Regions from separate parts of the Streptomyces sp. NPDC048514 genome, predicted to be linked through region 2. Evidence: predicted binding sites of a transcription regulator. Region 2 holds the regulator's gene; each other region holds the start of a gene.
The links. Region 2 encodes HrcA, which represses chaperone genes, less so after heat shock. Its sites were predicted from a motif close to TTNGCACTCNGNNNNNCNGAGTGCNAA; they were not measured.
Positions count from the first base shown of each region.

Region 1 (5,093 bases), on a different contig from region 2:
TTGACGACCAGCGTCGACAGGGCCTCGCCCTCGACGTCCTCGGCGATGATCAGCAGCGGCTTGGAGGCGCCGGCCTGGATGACCTTCTCCAGCAGCGGCAGCAGGTCCGCGATGGCGCCGATCTTGCCCTGGGTGATCAGGATGTACGGGTCGTCGAGGACGGCCTCCATACGCTCCTGGTCGGTGACGAAGTACGGGGACAGGTAGCCCTTGTCGAAGGCCATGCCCTCGGTGAAGTCCAGCTCCAGCCCGAAGGTGTTGGACTCCTCGACGGTGATGACACCGTCCTTGCCGACCTTGTCCATCGCCTCGGCGATCAGCTCGCCGACCTGCTGGTCCTGGGCGGACAGCGCGGCGACGGCGGCGATGTCGGACTTCTCGTCGATCGGGCGGGCCGTGGCGAGCAGGTCCTCGGAGACGGCCTTGACGGCGGCGTCGATGCCCTTCTTCAGGGCGGCCGGGGAGGCACCGGCGGCGACGTTGCGCAGGCCCTCGCGGACCAGCGCCTGGGCCAGCACGGTGGCGGTGGTGGTGCCGTCACCAGCGATGTCGTTGGTCTTGGTGGCCACCTCCTTCACCAGCTGCGCGCCGAGGTTCTCGTACGGGTCCTCGATCTCGACCTCGCGGGCGATCGTGACACCGTCGTTGGTGATGGTCGGGGCGCCGAACTTCTTGTCGATGACGACGTTGCGGCCACGGGGGCCGATCGTCACCTTCACCGTGTCGGCCAGCTTGTTGACGCCGCGCTCGAGGGCGCGACGGGCGTCCTCGTCGAACTTCAGGATCTTCGCCATGACAGCGGGAGCCCTCTCACAAATCTGTGGGTTAAAAAGACACTGCGCCCCGGGCGCCCGGCTTCGTAATCGGTTGCGGGGGCCAGGGGCGCAGCTTCAGAGCAAAGGTCTGCTCGAGGTGGTGGCTACTTCTCGATGATCGCGAGCACGTCGCGAGCCGAGAGGACGAGGTACTCGTCGCCGTTGTACTTCACCTCGGTGCCGCCGTACTTGCTGTAGAGGACGACGTCGCCGACCTTGACGTCGAGCGGCAGGCGCTCGCCGTTCTCGAATCGGCCCGGGCCCACGGCGAGGACGGCGCCCTCCTGGGGCTTCTCCTTCGCGGTGTCCGGGATGACCAGGCCAGAGGCCGTGGTCTGCTCGGCGTCCAGCGGCTGGACCACAATGCGGTCCTCGAGCGGCTTGATGGCAACCTTGGAGCTGGCGGTCGTCACGATCCGACCTCCCCCTTCGGAGATCTCACGGGGTTAACTGTCTGAGGTGGCGACCAGGTCGATCCGTCGTCGCGGGTGCCGGACCTGCCCGTCGCTTATTGGCACTCTCCGGTGGGGAGTGCCAGAGCCGAGACTATGACTGCGATTAGCACTCGGTCAAGCGGAGTGCCAATGCGGTGCGGCGCGTCGGCCGGGTTTCGGGTGTGCGCGAGTGATTTGCGCCGGTGGGCGGCCCTGCCTCACCCACGGGCGGTCGCCTACAGGTAGTCCTCCAGCCGGCCCACCGTCAGGCCCCGCTGCTGCACCCCCCGCAGGATCCGCGTCGTGCGTTCCCGCAGGGTCGGGCCGGTGGACTCGTCCGGGCCGACCAGGACGATGTCGCCGGGGCGGAGGCGGTCGCCGCCCCGGCCGAAGACGAGGTCGCCCGGGGTCATCGCGGCGCGCCAGAGCACGACCGCGGAGATCCCGCAGTCGGCCGCCGCACGCAGGGTGGTGGTGTCGTACGTGCCGTAGGGCGGCCGGAAGAGGCGGGGGCGGACGCCCAGGCGGGACCTGAGCCGGTCCTGCTGGCCGCAGATCTCGGCACGCTGCGCGCCGTAGGGCCGCCCGGCGAGCGCGCGGTGGTCGAGCGTGTGGTTCTGGATGCCGGCGCCGAGCCCGCGCAGCCGCGCGAAGTGGCCGTAGCCGGGCCCGGCCACGCTGTCCGTGAGGAACATGCTGACCGGCAGCCGGAGTTCACGGACCATGTCGACGAAGCGGGGGTCCTGCTCGGCGCCGTCGTCGTAGGTGAGGAAGACGACCCGGTCGCGGGTGGAGACGCGGTCCAGGACGGGGGGCCGGGCGCGGCCCGCCGGGTCCGGCGCGAGGGTGAGGGGCCGGGCGGCGGGCCGGGGCGGGCGGCGCAGGGGCTCGGTCAGGCCCCAGCGGCGGTAGGACAGGTCGGGGGCGGGGCCGTGCGGGCGCACCCCTTCGGCCGCCTTCTTGCCGAGGCGTTCGATGGGGTCGACGGACTGGGCGCAGCCCGCGAGGAGGAGGGCCGCGGCGAGTGCCGCGGCCGGGCCCCGCGCCCGCCTCACAGGTAGTCCTCCAGGCGGGCCACGGCGTAGCCCTCGCGCGTGACCTTGTTCAGGAAGCGGCGCATGTCGTCGACCATCGTGCCGTCCCAGTCGTCCCGGCCCCGGAAGTGGGTGAGGACGATGTCGCCGCGGCGCAGCCGCTGGTCGTCCTCGCGGTACTCCCAGTGGTCGACGAAGACCTCCTCGTTCCAGATCGGCGCGTACTTGATCCCGCAGGACTTGGCGGCGACCAGGGTGTCCTGGTTGTAGTTGCCGTAGGGCGGCCGGAAGACGGTGGGCGCCTTGCCGAACTGCCGCTTCATGATGTCCTGCATGCCGCAGATCTCGTCCTTCTGCTCCTCGTAGGACAGGCCCGGCAGGTAGGGGTGGTGCAGCGTGTGGTTGTTGAGGGTGTTGCCGTAGGACCGCATGGTGCGGAAGTAGGCGTAGTCGTCCTTCACCAGGTAGTTGCTGAGGAAGGCGGTGTACGGGATCTTCAGGTCCCGCATCATGGCGAGGAACTTCGGGTCCTTCTCCGCGCCGTCGTCGATCGTGAGGAAGACGACCTTCTGCTCGGTGGGGACCGTGGTGAAGACCGGCGGCAGGTCCCAGTCCTCCTGGTGGTCCACCTCGAACCCGTCGCGGGCGTGGATCTTCGGCCTGGTCGCGGGCGGCGCCGGAGGCGTGAGCGGGACCTGCTCCAGTCTCCAGCGCCGGGCCGCGGCGACCATGCGGGTGTGTTCGGCGGCCTGGCGGGCCTCGGGGCCCAGGGCCTGGGCGGGCTCTCCCTCGCCGCGCACGGCGCGCACGGAGTCGGGCCCGGCGCAGCCGGACAGGAGGGCGGCGGAGGCAAGCGCGGTGGCTCCGCAGGCGAGGGCCAGCTTCCGGCGTACACCGAAAGGTGCCCTGCTTTTGTCATTTTGTACTACTTCTCGCATGGTGCCGGATCCTCCCAGGCCGGGGCCCGGATCCCGGCCCGACACCGCCGCCGGAGGCGGACCATCCACCGACTGGCCGACAATGACCGGGTGAACGACCTCACCCTCCTCCTCACCCCCGAAGGCCGCGCCCTCCTCGACGAGGTGCGCGACACCGAGCCGGCGCGGGAACTGGCCGTGGCCACCCGGCTGCGCCGCGACCACCCGGCCGAGCTGGTGTCGGCCGCGCTCGGCCAGGCCCGGCTGCGGCAGCGGGCGGCGGCGAAGTTCGGCGCCGGGGACGCCGGGCGGATGTTCTTCACGCCGAACGGGGTCGAGCAGTCGACGCGGGCCGCCGTGGCCGCCTACCGGGCGCGGCGGCTGACCGGCCTGGGCGTGACCTCGGTGGCCGACCTGTGCTGCGGGATCGGCGGCGACGCGATCGCGCTGGCCCGGGCCGGGATCCGGGTACTGGCCGTGGACCGGGACCCGCTGACGGCGGCCGTGGCGCGGGCGAACGCCGAGGCGCTGGGGCTCGCGGACCTGATCGAGGTGCGCGAGGCCGACGTCACCGAGGTGGACACCGCCGGCTACGACGCCGTGTTCGTGGACCCTGCCCGGCGGGGCGGACGGGGCCGGATCTTCGACCCCGAGGCGTATTCGCCGCCCCTGTCCTGGGCGGTCGGCGCGGCCCGTACGGCACCGCGCGCGGCCCTGAAGATCGCCCCGGGTGTCCCGCACGAGGCGGTGCCCGCCGAGGCCGAGGCCGAGTGGATCTCCGACGGCGGGGACGTGAAGGAGGCGGTGCTGTGGTTCGGCACCGGGGCGCCGGGCGCCGTACGGGCCACGCTGCTGCCCGGCCCGCGCACCCTGCTCGGACGGGGGCTGCCCGATCCCGGAGTGCGGCCGGTGGGCCGGTACCTGTACGAACCCGACGGTGCCGTGATCCGCGCGCACCTGGTCGCGGAGGTGGCCGAGGAGGTCGGCGGCGGACTCCTCGACGCGACGATCGCCTACGTCACCGCCGACGAACTGCGGCCCACCCCTTTCGCCACGGCCTACGAGATCACCGACCGGCTGCCCTTCAACGTCAAGAAGCTGAAGGCGCTGCTGCGGGAGCGGCAGGTGGGCACGCTGACCGTGAAGAAGCGCGGCTCCGCGGTCGAGCCGGAGGAACTGCGCCGGAAGGTCCGGCCGCAGGGACCGAACGCGGCGACCGTGTTCCTCACGCGGGTGGCGGGGGCCCCGACGATGCTGATCGGCGCACCCGCACAACCACCGCGCCGAGACCCGCGGACCTGACACCCGGTCCGGGCGGCGCCGGGTCCGGGCTATCGCAGTGAGGCCCACAGGTCGTCGGCCGACGGCTGCTTCGCCACCACACGGTTGGGGTCGGAGGGAGCCGGGACGACCGGCATCATCACCGTCTCCACCCGGTCGGCCGTCAGGCCCTTCAGGCTCCGGCCGAGGCTCATCAGCCCGGTCAGGGAGCCGAGTCCGGTGTCGGTGGTCAGGCTCGCGGTGGCCGTGTTCGCCACCCGGTACAGCTCGACCGGGTCGGAGAGCAGGTCGGTGGCGGCGATCTGCTCCAGCACCGCTCTGACCAGTTTCTGCTGCAGGCCTATGCGGCCGAGGTCGCTGCCGTCGCCTATGCCGTGCCGGGTGCGGGCGAGAGCCAGCGCCCGGGTGCCGTCGAGATGGTGCGGGCCGGCCCCGAGGTGCAGGTGGGACTTGTCGTCGTCGATGTCCTGGTCGATGGTGACGTCGACACCGCCGAGCGCGTCCACCAGCTCGGCGAAGCCGGAGAAGTCGATCTCGATGTAGTGGTCCATGCGGACGTCCGTGAGCGACTCGACGGTCTTCACCGCGCACACCGGCCCGCCCACCGAATAG
Region 1 is NZ_JBICWT010000004.1:178,718-183,810, forward strand. Features, by position in the region: gene groL (chaperonin GroEL) at 1-794, opposite strand, end outside; gene groES (co-chaperone GroES) at 920-1,228, opposite strand; gene ACGFT2_RS09585 (polysaccharide deacetylase family protein) at 1,486-2,304, opposite strand; gene ACGFT2_RS09590 (polysaccharide deacetylase family protein) at 2,301-3,221, opposite strand; gene ACGFT2_RS09595 (methyltransferase domain-containing protein) at 3,312-4,502, shown strand; gene ACGFT2_RS09600 (LCP family protein) at 4,532-5,093, opposite strand, start outside.
Region 1: a site for HrcA is predicted at 1,374-1,400, ahead of groES (co-chaperone GroES). Genes of this name have one in related genera too.

Region 2 (5,093 bases):
GTCCGTGGCGCTCGGAGGTCGCCGCACGCCCCGTCCGTGGCGGTCTGGCCTCGCCGCGTGTCCTCGCCCCGTGGGTCAGCCCTCGTCGCCGGACGTGACGAAGTCGATCAGCTCCTCCACCCGTCCCAGCAACTCCGGCTCCAGATCCCGGTACGACCCCACGCGCGCCAGAATCGCCTGCCAGGCGGCCCCCGTGTGCTGCGGCCAGCCCAGCGCCCGGCACACCCCCGTCTTCCAGTCCTGGCCGCGGGGCACCCGGGGCCAGCCGGGGATCCCCAGGGACGACGGCTTCACCGCCTCCCAGATGTCGATGTACGGGTGGCCGACGACGAGGGCGTGTTCGCTCGTCACGGCTTCCGCGATGCGCCACTCCTTGGAGCCCGGCACCAGATGGTCCACGAGGACGCCCAGCCGGGCGTCCGGCCCAGGCCCGAACTCGGAGACGATCGCCGGCAGGTCGTCCACGCCCTCCAGGTACTCCACGACCACGCCCTCGACGCGCAGGTCGTCGCCCCACACCTTCTCGACCAGCTCGGCGTCGTGCCGGCCCTCCACGTAGATGCGGCCGGCCCGGGCCACCCGCGCGCGTGCGCCGGGGACGGCGACCGAGCCGGAGGCCGTGCGGGTGGGCCGTACCGGGCCACCCGCGGGTCTCACCAGGGTGACCACCCTGCCCTCCAGCAGGAAGCCGCGCGGCTCCATCGGGAACACCCGGTGCTTGCCGAAACGGTCCTCCAGGGTCACCGTGCCCGCCTCGCAGCGGATCACCGCCCCGCAGAACCCGCTGCCGGGCTCCTCCACCACCAGGCCCGGTTCGGCCGGCACCTCGGGCACGGGTTTCGGCTTCTTCCACGGCGGGGTCAGGTCGGCGGAGTACTGGCGCATTCGGATGACGATAGGAGAACCCGGGGTGCGGGTCCCACGACACGCCGGTATTCACCACCCGGAGCGGCGCGGCTCACGCGGCTCGGGCGGCCCGGTGTGGTTCAGGTCACGTCGAAGCGGGCCGCCAGTTCGTCGCGTTGGCGGCGCACGAAGGCCGCGTCGACCACCGCTCCGTGGCCCGGGACGTAGAGCGCGTCCTCGCCACCCAGGGACAGGAGGCGGTCGAGCGCGTCCGGCCAGCGGGACGGCACCGCGTCCGGGCCCGCCTGGGGCTCGCCGGACTCCTCGACCAGGTCGCCGCAGAAGACGACCTCCCGCCCGCCGGACGCCGAGCCGGGGACCAGGACCGCCAGGTCGTGCGCCGTGTGCCCGGGGCCCACGTTGGCCAGCAGGGCCTGGCGGCCGCCGCCGAGGTCGAGGGTCCACTCGCCGGAGACCAGGTGGCGGGGCGGGGTGAGCGCGTCCACCGCCTCCTCCGCGTCGGCCGCCGGCAGGCCGTTCCCGATCGCGTCCGCGCGCAGCTCCTCGCGGCCGTACGCGAAGACCGCGTCGACGCCCACCGCCCCGTACCCCTGCACCCCGGCGAACGCGGCCGCCCCGAAGACGTGGTCGAAGTGGGGGTGGGTCAGCGCGAGATGGGTCACACGGCCGCCGGTGAGCCGCTGGGCCTGCGCCCGCAGCCGGGCCCCCTCGGCGACGCTCGAGCCGGCGTCGACCATGAGCGCCGTACCCTCGCCGAGGACCAGCCCCACCGTGCAGTCCCAGCCGGGCAGCCGGCACCGCCCGGCCCCGGCGGCCAGCCGCTCCCACCCCAGCTCTTCCCAAGTCACCGTCATACCGCGACGCTAGCGGTAGCACCCGGTGCGGACGCGAGACCGCGGGGGACGACCTTGCCCAGTGTGTACCCGACAGCCGTACACTGGGCCGGGGAATGCTGGCACTCACGTGGGAAGAGTGCCAGGAGGACGACCCGAGGCGATGAGGGGACGACGTGCTGGAGGTGCGCGCGGATGCTGAGTGAACGCAGGCTTCAGGTCCTGCGCGCCATCGTCCAGGACTATGTGGGCACGGAGGAGCCGGTGGGTTCCAAGGCGCTCACCGAGCGGCACAGTCTCGGCGTCTCCCCGGCGACGGTCCGCAACGACATGGCCGCCCTGGAGGACGAGGGGTACATCGCGCAGCCGCACACCAGTGCCGGGCGCATCCCCACCGACAAGGGCTACCGGCTGTTCGTGGACAAGCTCGCGGGCGTCAAGCCGATGACCGCGCCCGAGCGGCGGGCGATCCAGAACTTCCTGGAGGGTGCCGTCGATCTCGACGACGTCGTGGCGCGCACGGTGCGGCTGCTCGCGCAGCTGACCCGGCAGGTCGCCGTCGTGCAGTACCCGTCGCTGACCCGGTCCACCGTCCGGCACGTGGAGCTGCTCTCGCTGGCTCCGGCGCGCCTGATGCTCGTGCTGATCACGGACACCGGCCGGGTCGAGCAGCGGATGGTCGACTGCCCGGCGCCGTTCGGCGAGTCCTCGCTGGCGGATCTGCGGGCGCGGCTGAACAGCCGGGTCGCCGGCCGCCGGTTCGCGGACGTGCCGAAGCTGGTCGAGGACCTCCCGGAAGCCTTCGACGCCGAGGACCGGGGTACGGTCTCCACCGTGCTCTCCACCCTGCTGGAGACACTGGTCGAGGAGAACGAGGAGCGACTGATGATCGGCGGCACCGCCAATCTCACCCGCTTCGGGCATGACTTTCCCCTCACGATCCGGCCCGTCCTGGAGGCCCTCGAGGAGCAGGTCGTGCTCCTCAAGCTCCTGGGCGAGGCGAAGGATCCGGGCGTGACCGTGCGAATCGGCCACGAGAACGCCCATGAAGGACTCAACTCCACGTCCGTCGTGTCGGTCGGTTACGGTTCGGGCGGCGAGGCGGTTGCCAAGCTCGGCGTGGTCGGACCGACCCGCATGGACTACCCGGGAACGATGGGAGCGGTACGCGCAGTGGCACGGTACGTCGGACAGATCCTGGCGGAGTCGTAAGTGGCCACGGACTACTACGCCGTTCTCGGCGTGCGCCGCGACGCGTCGCAGGATGAGATCAAGAAGGCGTTCCGTCGGCTCGCACGCGAGCTGCACCCGGACGTCAACCCCGATCCGAAGACCCAGGAGCGGTTCAAGGAGATCAACGCCGCTTACGAGGTGCTCTCGGACCCGCAGAAGAAGCAGGTCTACGACCTCGGCGGCGACCCGCTCTCCCAGTCGGGCGGCGCGGGCGCGGGCGGCTTCGGTGCCGGCGGCTTCGGCAACTTCTCGGACATCATGGACGCGTTCTTCGGTACGGCGTCGCAGCGCGGGCCGCGCTCGCGCACCCGGCGCGGCCAGGACGCGATGATCCGGATCGAGATCGAGCTGGACGAGGCGGCCTTCGGGACGACCAAGGACATCCAGGTCGACACCGCGGTCGTCTGCAACACCTGCGCCGGCGAGGGCGCGGCGCCGGGCACCTCGGCCCAGACGTGCGACATGTGCCGCGGCCGCGGTGAGGTCTCGCAGGTCACCCGGTCCTTCCTGGGCCAGGTCATGACCTCGCGGCCCTGTCCCCAGTGCCAGGGCTTCGGCACGGTGGTCCCGACCCCGTGCCCGGAGTGCGCCGGCGACGGCCGCGTCCGCTCGCGGCGCACGCTCACCGTGAAGATCCCGGCCGGTGTCGACAACGGCACCCGCATCCAGCTGGCCGGCGAGGGCGAGGTCGGTCCCGGCGGCGGTCCGGCCGGTGACCTGTACGTCGAGATCCACGAGCTGCCGCACTCGATGTTCCAGCGGCGCGGCGACGACCTGCACTGCACGGTCACCATCCCGATGACCGCGGCGGCCCTCGGCACCAAGGTCCCGCTGGAGACGCTGGACGGCATGGAGGAGGTCGACATCCGGCCCGGTACCCAGTCCGGCCAGTCGATCCCGCTGCACGACCGCGGCGTCACGCATCTGCGCGGCGGCGGCCGGGGCGATCTGATCGTCCACGTCGAGGTGCAGACCCCGGGCAAGCTCGACCCGGAGCAGGAGCGACTGCTGCGCGAGCTGGCCAAGCTGAGGGGCGAGGAGCGGCCGCAGGGACAGTTCCAGCCGGGCCAGCAGGGGCTGTTCTCACGGCTGAAGGACGCGTTCAACGGCCGGTGATTCGCGGCGCACGGGGTGCCCCGGCACCCCGTATGCCCCTGGCCTATGCCGCGGGACGCCCGGATTCGGACTTGTACGGAGGACGTGACAACATGCGCTCATGTCCTCCGCGCTGACCGGTCTCTCCCCCCACCCGATCGTGCAGGCCCCCATGGCGGGCGGTGTCTCCGTCCCGCAGCTCGCCGCCGCCGTCTGCGAGGCCGGTGGCCTCGGGTTCCTCGCCGCCGGATACAAGACGGCCGACGGCATGTACCAGGAGATCAAGCAACTGCGGGGGCTCACCGGCCGCCCGTTCGGCGTGAACGTGTTCATGCCCCAGCCCGAGTACGCCGAGTCGGGCGCCGTCGAGGTCTACGCCCACCAGCTGGCCGGCGAGGCCGCCTGGTACGAGACCGAGCTGGGCGATCCGGACAGCGGCCGGGACGACGGCTACGACGCCAAGCTCGCCGTCCTCCTCGACAACCCGGTGCCGGTGGTCTCCTTCCACTTCGGCGTGCCGAGCCCGGAGGCGCTGGAGGCGCTGCGCCGGGCAGGCACCTTCACGCTGGTCACCGCCACCACCGCCGAGGAGGCGCGCGCGGTCGAGCGGGCCGGGGCCGACGCGGTGATCGCGCAGGGCGTGGAGGCCGGCGGTCACCAGGGAACGCACCGGGACGTCGCGGAGAACGACGGCTCCGGCATCGGGCTGCTGTCGCTGATCGCGCAGATCCGCGAGGCCGTGAGCATCCCGATCGTCGCCGCCGGCGGCATCATGCGCGGCGGCCAGATCGCCGCCGTCCTCGCGGCGGGCGCGAGCGCGGCCCAGCTGGGCACCGCCTTCCTCACCACCCCCGAGTCCGGCGCTCACGACCAGCACAAACAGGCACTGACCAACCCCTTGTTCGTGCGTACCGAGCTGACCCGCGCCTTCACCGGACGCCCGGCGCGCGGCCTGGTGAACCGGTTCCTGCGCGAGCACGGCCCGTACGCCCCCGCCGCCTACCCGGAGGTCAACCACCTCACCGCCCCGCTGCGCAAGGCCGCCGCCAAGGCCGGGGACGCGCA
Region 2 is NZ_JBICWT010000008.1:213,935-219,027, reverse strand. Features, by position in the region: gene ACGFT2_RS19535 (DUF3097 domain-containing protein) at 76-885, opposite strand; gene ACGFT2_RS19530 (MBL fold metallo-hydrolase) at 987-1,721, opposite strand; gene hrcA (heat-inducible transcriptional repressor HrcA) at 1,896-2,912, shown strand; gene dnaJ (molecular chaperone DnaJ) at 2,913-4,049, shown strand; gene ACGFT2_RS19515 (nitronate monooxygenase) at 4,150-5,093, shown strand, end outside.

Region 3 (5,093 bases), on a different contig from region 2:
GGGACGAGCGGGTCACGGTCCGCAGACTCCGCCCGGCGGCCCAGCGCCGGATGAGCATCGGGGTCTCCCCGAGCGCGGTACGGATCACCGTGGACGACACCTCGCTGGTGGTACGTGCCACGAACCGGCCCGTTCCCGCGCGCACCAGCGGCGGCCTCGCGATCGCCGTGCGCAACGAGGGCGCGGACACCGCCTGGCCGCGGTTCACGACGCTGCGCGTCCTGCCCTGAGCGGCCTTACGGCGGAAAAGACCCGAGGGCGGCCCTCCCTGTCGGAACAGGGAGGGCCGCCCTCGGTCAGGACGCGATCAACCGTGAGGCCGATCAGAAGTCCATGTCACCGCCCGGCATGCCGCCGCCGGCCGGCGCGGCGGCCTTCTCCGGCTTGTCGGCGATGACGGCCTCGGTGGTGAGGAACAGCGCGGCGATGGAGGCGGCGTTCTGCAGGGCAGAGCGGGTCACCTTCGCCGGGTCGATGATGCCCTCGGCGACCAGGTCGACGTACTCGCCGGTCGCGGCGTTCAGGCCGTGGCCCGGGGTCAGGTTGCGCACCTTCTCCACCACGACACCGCCCTCGAGGCCGGCGTTGACGGCGATCTGCTTCAGCGGGGCCTCGAGCGCGATGCGCACGGCGTTGGCGCCGGTCGCCTCGTCACCCTCGAGCTCCAGCTTCTCGAAGACCTGGGAGGCCTGCAGCAGGGCCACGCCACCACCGGCGACGATGCCCTCCTCGACGGCGGCCTTCGCGTTGCGGACGGCGTCCTCGATGCGGTGCTTGCGCTCCTTGAGCTCCACCTCGGTGGCGGCACCGGCCTTGATGACCGCGACACCGCCGGCGAGCTTCGCCAGGCGCTCCTGCAGCTTCTCGCGGTCGTAGTCCGAGTCGCTGTTCTCGATCTCGGCGCGGATCTGGTTGACCCGGCCGCCGACCTGCTCCGAGGAGCCGGCACCGTCGACGATGGTGGTCTCGTCCTTGGTGATGACGACCTTGCGGGCGCGGCCCAGGAGGTCCAGGGTCGCGTTCTCCAGCTTGAGGCCGACCTCCTCGGAGATGACCTCGCCGCCCGTGAGGATGGCGATGTCGCCGAGCATGGCCTTGCGGCGGTCACCGAAGCCCGGGGCCTTGACGGCGACGGACTTGAAGGTGCCGCGGATCTTGTTGACGACCAGGGTCGACAGGGCCTCGCCCTCGACGTCCTCGGCGATGATCAGCAGCGGCTTGCCGGACTGCATGACCTTCTCCAGCAGCGGGAGCAGGTCCTTGACCGAGGAGATCTTGGAGTTGGCGATCAGGATGTACGGGTCGTCGAGCGACGCCTCCATCCGCTCCATGTCGGTGGCGAAGTACGCCGAGATGTAGCCCTTGTCGAAGCGCATACCCTCGGTGAGCTCCAGCTCCAGACCGAAGGTCTGGGACTCCTCGACGGTGATGACGCCTTCCTTGCCGACCTTGTCCATGGCCTCGGCGATCAGCTCGCCGATCTGGGTGTCGGCGGCGGAGATGGACGCGGTGGAGGCGATCTGCTCCTTGGTCTCCACGTCCTTCGCCTGCTCGAGCAGGGCGGCGGAGACGGCCTCGACGGCCTTCTCGATACCGCGCTTCAGCGCCATCGGGTTGGCGCCGGCGGCGACGTTGCGCAGGCCTTCCTTGACGAGCGCCTGGGCGAGGACGGTCGCGGTGGTCGTACCGTCACCGGCGACGTCGTCCGTCTTCTTGGCGACTTCCTTGACCAGCTCGGCGCCGATCTTCTCGTACGGGTCCTCGAGCTCGATCTCCTTGGCGATGGAGACACCATCGTTGGTGATCGTGGGGGCGCCCCACTTCTTCTCGAGGACGACGTTGCGGCCCTTGGGGCCGAGCGTCACCTTCACGGCGTCCGCGAGCTGGTTCATGCCGCGCTCGAGGCCGCGCCGCGCCTCCTCGTCGAACGCGATGATCTTGGCCATGTGAAGTGGTCCCTCCAGGACTGGGGGTGATTCCTTCGGACCGCGCCCGCGCCCGCGACGGACGGCACGCATGCCTTGTGGTTCCTTGCCCCACCCGGCCTGCGGGCCTCACCGACCCGGTCCTTCGTTGTCACTCTCACCTTCAGAGTGCTAACGCAATGATTAGCACTCGGCATGGTCGAGTGCAAGCGCCCTCGGGGGGACAGTGGGGGCGGTCAGCCGCCCGCGAACACGGCGACGCCGGGAACACGCGGGCACGCGGGGGCACGCGGGGGCACGCGCGTGCCCGGTGCGCGCGCCGGGCACGACGATGGGCCCGCACCCTCTGCGAGGTGCGGGCCCATCGTGACAAGAAACGTTCAGGCGCTGAGGCGAACCATGTCGGCCTGCGGGCCCTTCTGGCCCTGCGAGATCTCGAACTCCACCCGCTGGCCCTCTTCCAGGGTGCGGTAGCCGTCCATCTGAATGGCGCTGTAATGGACGAAGACGTCCGCACCACCGTCGACCGCGATGAAGCCGTACCCCTTCTCCGCGTTGAACCACTTGACGGTGCCCTGAGCCATGCCTAACTCCCCTATTACTGGCCCTTGCACAGATCCACACTTCGCGGACCCGGGTCAGACCTCGCCCCCACCAATTGGACGGGGCGTGCGCCGGAACGCGTCGACCGCGGCTGAATGTATCTGTCCAACTGCCGTCTGCAACAGGTCAATCGGACGAGAATTCTGGACGGGGCCGGTCCGGAATGTGGCGAGAATTCGCCTGAATTCGGGGCAATTCGGGCCCCGCAAAAGTGCGAAAAAGCCGCATACAACCCACACACTTTGGCTACTTCTTGTCGGGTCGCGCGGTATGAATCAAGGGACCGCGACCAGTGGACCGCGACCGCGTTCCCCAACTGTACCGCGCTCAATCACGCAGAATTGCCCCCTCCGCTTCTCTCACGGAGGGGGCAATCCGATGAACAATACGTAACCGCTGTTACCGAAGGTAATGATCGGTCATTCGGTCATCAGCCGCCGGCGACGGCGGGAATGATCGAGACACCGGCGCCGTCGGGGGTGGCCGTCTGCAGGCCCTGCTCGAAACGGACGTCGTCGTCGTTGACGTAGACGTTGACGAAACGGCGCAGTTTGCCCTGATCGTCCAGCACCCGGGCGGCGATCCCCGTGTGGTTCTTCTCCAGGTCCTCGATGACCTCGGAGAGGGTCCCGCCCTCCGCGGCGACCTCGGCCCGGCCGCCGGTGTAGGTGCGCAGGATGGTCGGGATGCGAACGGTCACGCTCATGCGAGGCCAGCCTCTCGGAAGGAGTCCAGGGTCGGGCGGATGGTGGCGCTGAGGCCGGTGCCGGCCACCGCGTCCAGGGTCTTCAGGCCGTCGCCGGTGTTGAGGACGACCGTGGTCTTCGCCGGGTCCAGCAGGCCGTTCTCCAGCAGCTTGCGGGTGACACCGACGGTCACCCCGCCCGCGGTCTCCGCGAAGACGCCCTCGGTGCGGGCCAGCAGCCTGATGGCGTCCACGACCTCCTCGTCCGTCACGTCCTCCACGGCACCGCCGGTGCGGCGCGCGATGTCCAGGACGTACGGGCCGTCGGCCGGGTTGCCGATGGCGAGGGACTTGGCGATGGTGTTCGGCTTCTGCGGGCGCACCACGTCGTGACCGGCCTTGAAGGCGGTGGACACCGGCGAGCAGCCCTCGGCCTGCGCACCGAAGATCTTGTACGGCCTGTCCTCGACCAGACCGAGCCCGATCAGCTCCTGCAGACCCTTGTCGATCTTCGTGAGCTGGGAGCCGGAGGCGATCGGCACGACGAGCTGGTCCGGCAGCCGCCAGCCGAGCTGCTCGCAGATCTCGTACGCCAGGGTCTTGGAGCCCTCGGCGTAGTAGGGCCGCAGGTTGACGTTGACGAAGCCCCAGCCCTCGCCGGCCGGGTCGCCGATCAGCTCCGAGCAGAAGCGGTTCACGTCGTCGTAGTTGCCCTCGATGCCGACCAGCTCACCGCCGTAGACGGCGGCCATGACCACCTTGCCCTGCTCCAGGTCGTGCGGGATGAACACGCAGGACCGGAAGCCGGCGCGGGCGGCCGCCGCGCCCACGGCGCCGGCCAGGTTGCCGGTGGAGGAGCAGGAGAGCGTGGTGAAGCCGAAGGCGCGGGCGGCCTCCAGGGCCTGGGCGACGACGCGGTCCTTGAAGGAGTGCGTCGGGTTGCCGGAGTCGTCCTTGACGAAGAGGCCGCCGGTCACGCCCAGCTCGGCCGCCAGGTTGTCGGCCTTGACCAGCTTGGTCCAGCCCGGATTGATGTTGGGCTTGTCGGCCACGTCGGCGGGGACGGGCAGCAGCGGGGCGTACCGCCAGATGTTCGCGGGGCCCGCCTCGATGCGGGCGCGCAGCTCTTCGGTGCCGTAGGCGGAGAAGTCGTAGGCGATCTCCAGCGGACCGAAGCACTCCTCGCACGCGAAGACCGGGCCGAGGGGGACGCGGTGCCCGCACTCGCGACAGCTCAGGGCGGCGGCGGGACCGAGGTCGACGGTGGAAGTGCTGGTGCTTGCAACAGTCTGCACAGCCATGGAGGCGAGGCCCTTTCTCCTCATCTTCCTCGCGACGCATCTCGCCGCGAGACGGATTTGGCACCTTCCCTAGCCGGGAGCCTCGCGTGGAAGACGAGTACCGGCTGGAGGGTTGCCGGGGCTTCATCGGGCCGTGTCCCTCTGCCCCTCTGGATGAGCGGTATTCGGTTGTGGACGCGGGCGACCCCCGACATGCGATGGTCACCGGCGTTGCTCAAGACTGTAACCGAAGGCCGGGACAGTTGAGATAGTCGTCCGAACCGCGAGACACCGTGAGGAGCAGCAGACCGTGCTGGAAGAAGTCGAGCGCTGGCTGGCCACCCGCTCCTGGTCCGTGACCGATCGCCCGCTCCACCGGATCCTCGCCGCCAAGCAGCGCACCGGGCAGACGATCAGCGTCGTGCTGCCCGCGCTCAACGAGGAGGAGACCGTCGGCGACATCGTCACGGTCATCCGCCGCGACCTCGTGGAACGGGTCCCGCTCGTCGACGAGATCGTCGTCATCGACTCCGGCTCCACCGACCGCACCTCAGCGGTCGCCGCCGCCGCGGGTGCCCGGGTCGTCCACCGCGACCACAT
Region 3 is NZ_JBICWT010000004.1:528,183-533,275, forward strand. Features, by position in the region: gene ACGFT2_RS11120 (polysaccharide deacetylase family protein) at 1-230, shown strand, start outside; gene groL (chaperonin GroEL) at 324-1,946, opposite strand; gene ACGFT2_RS11130 (cold-shock protein) at 2,306-2,509, opposite strand; gene ACGFT2_RS11135 (MoaD/ThiS family protein) at 2,959-3,234, opposite strand; gene thrC (threonine synthase) at 3,231-4,514, opposite strand; SAM riboswitch class I at 4,532-4,674, opposite strand; gene ACGFT2_RS11145 (glucosyl-3-phosphoglycerate synthase) at 4,804-5,093, shown strand, end outside.
Region 3: a site for HrcA is predicted at 2,109-2,135, ahead of groL (chaperonin GroEL). Genes of this name have one in related genera too.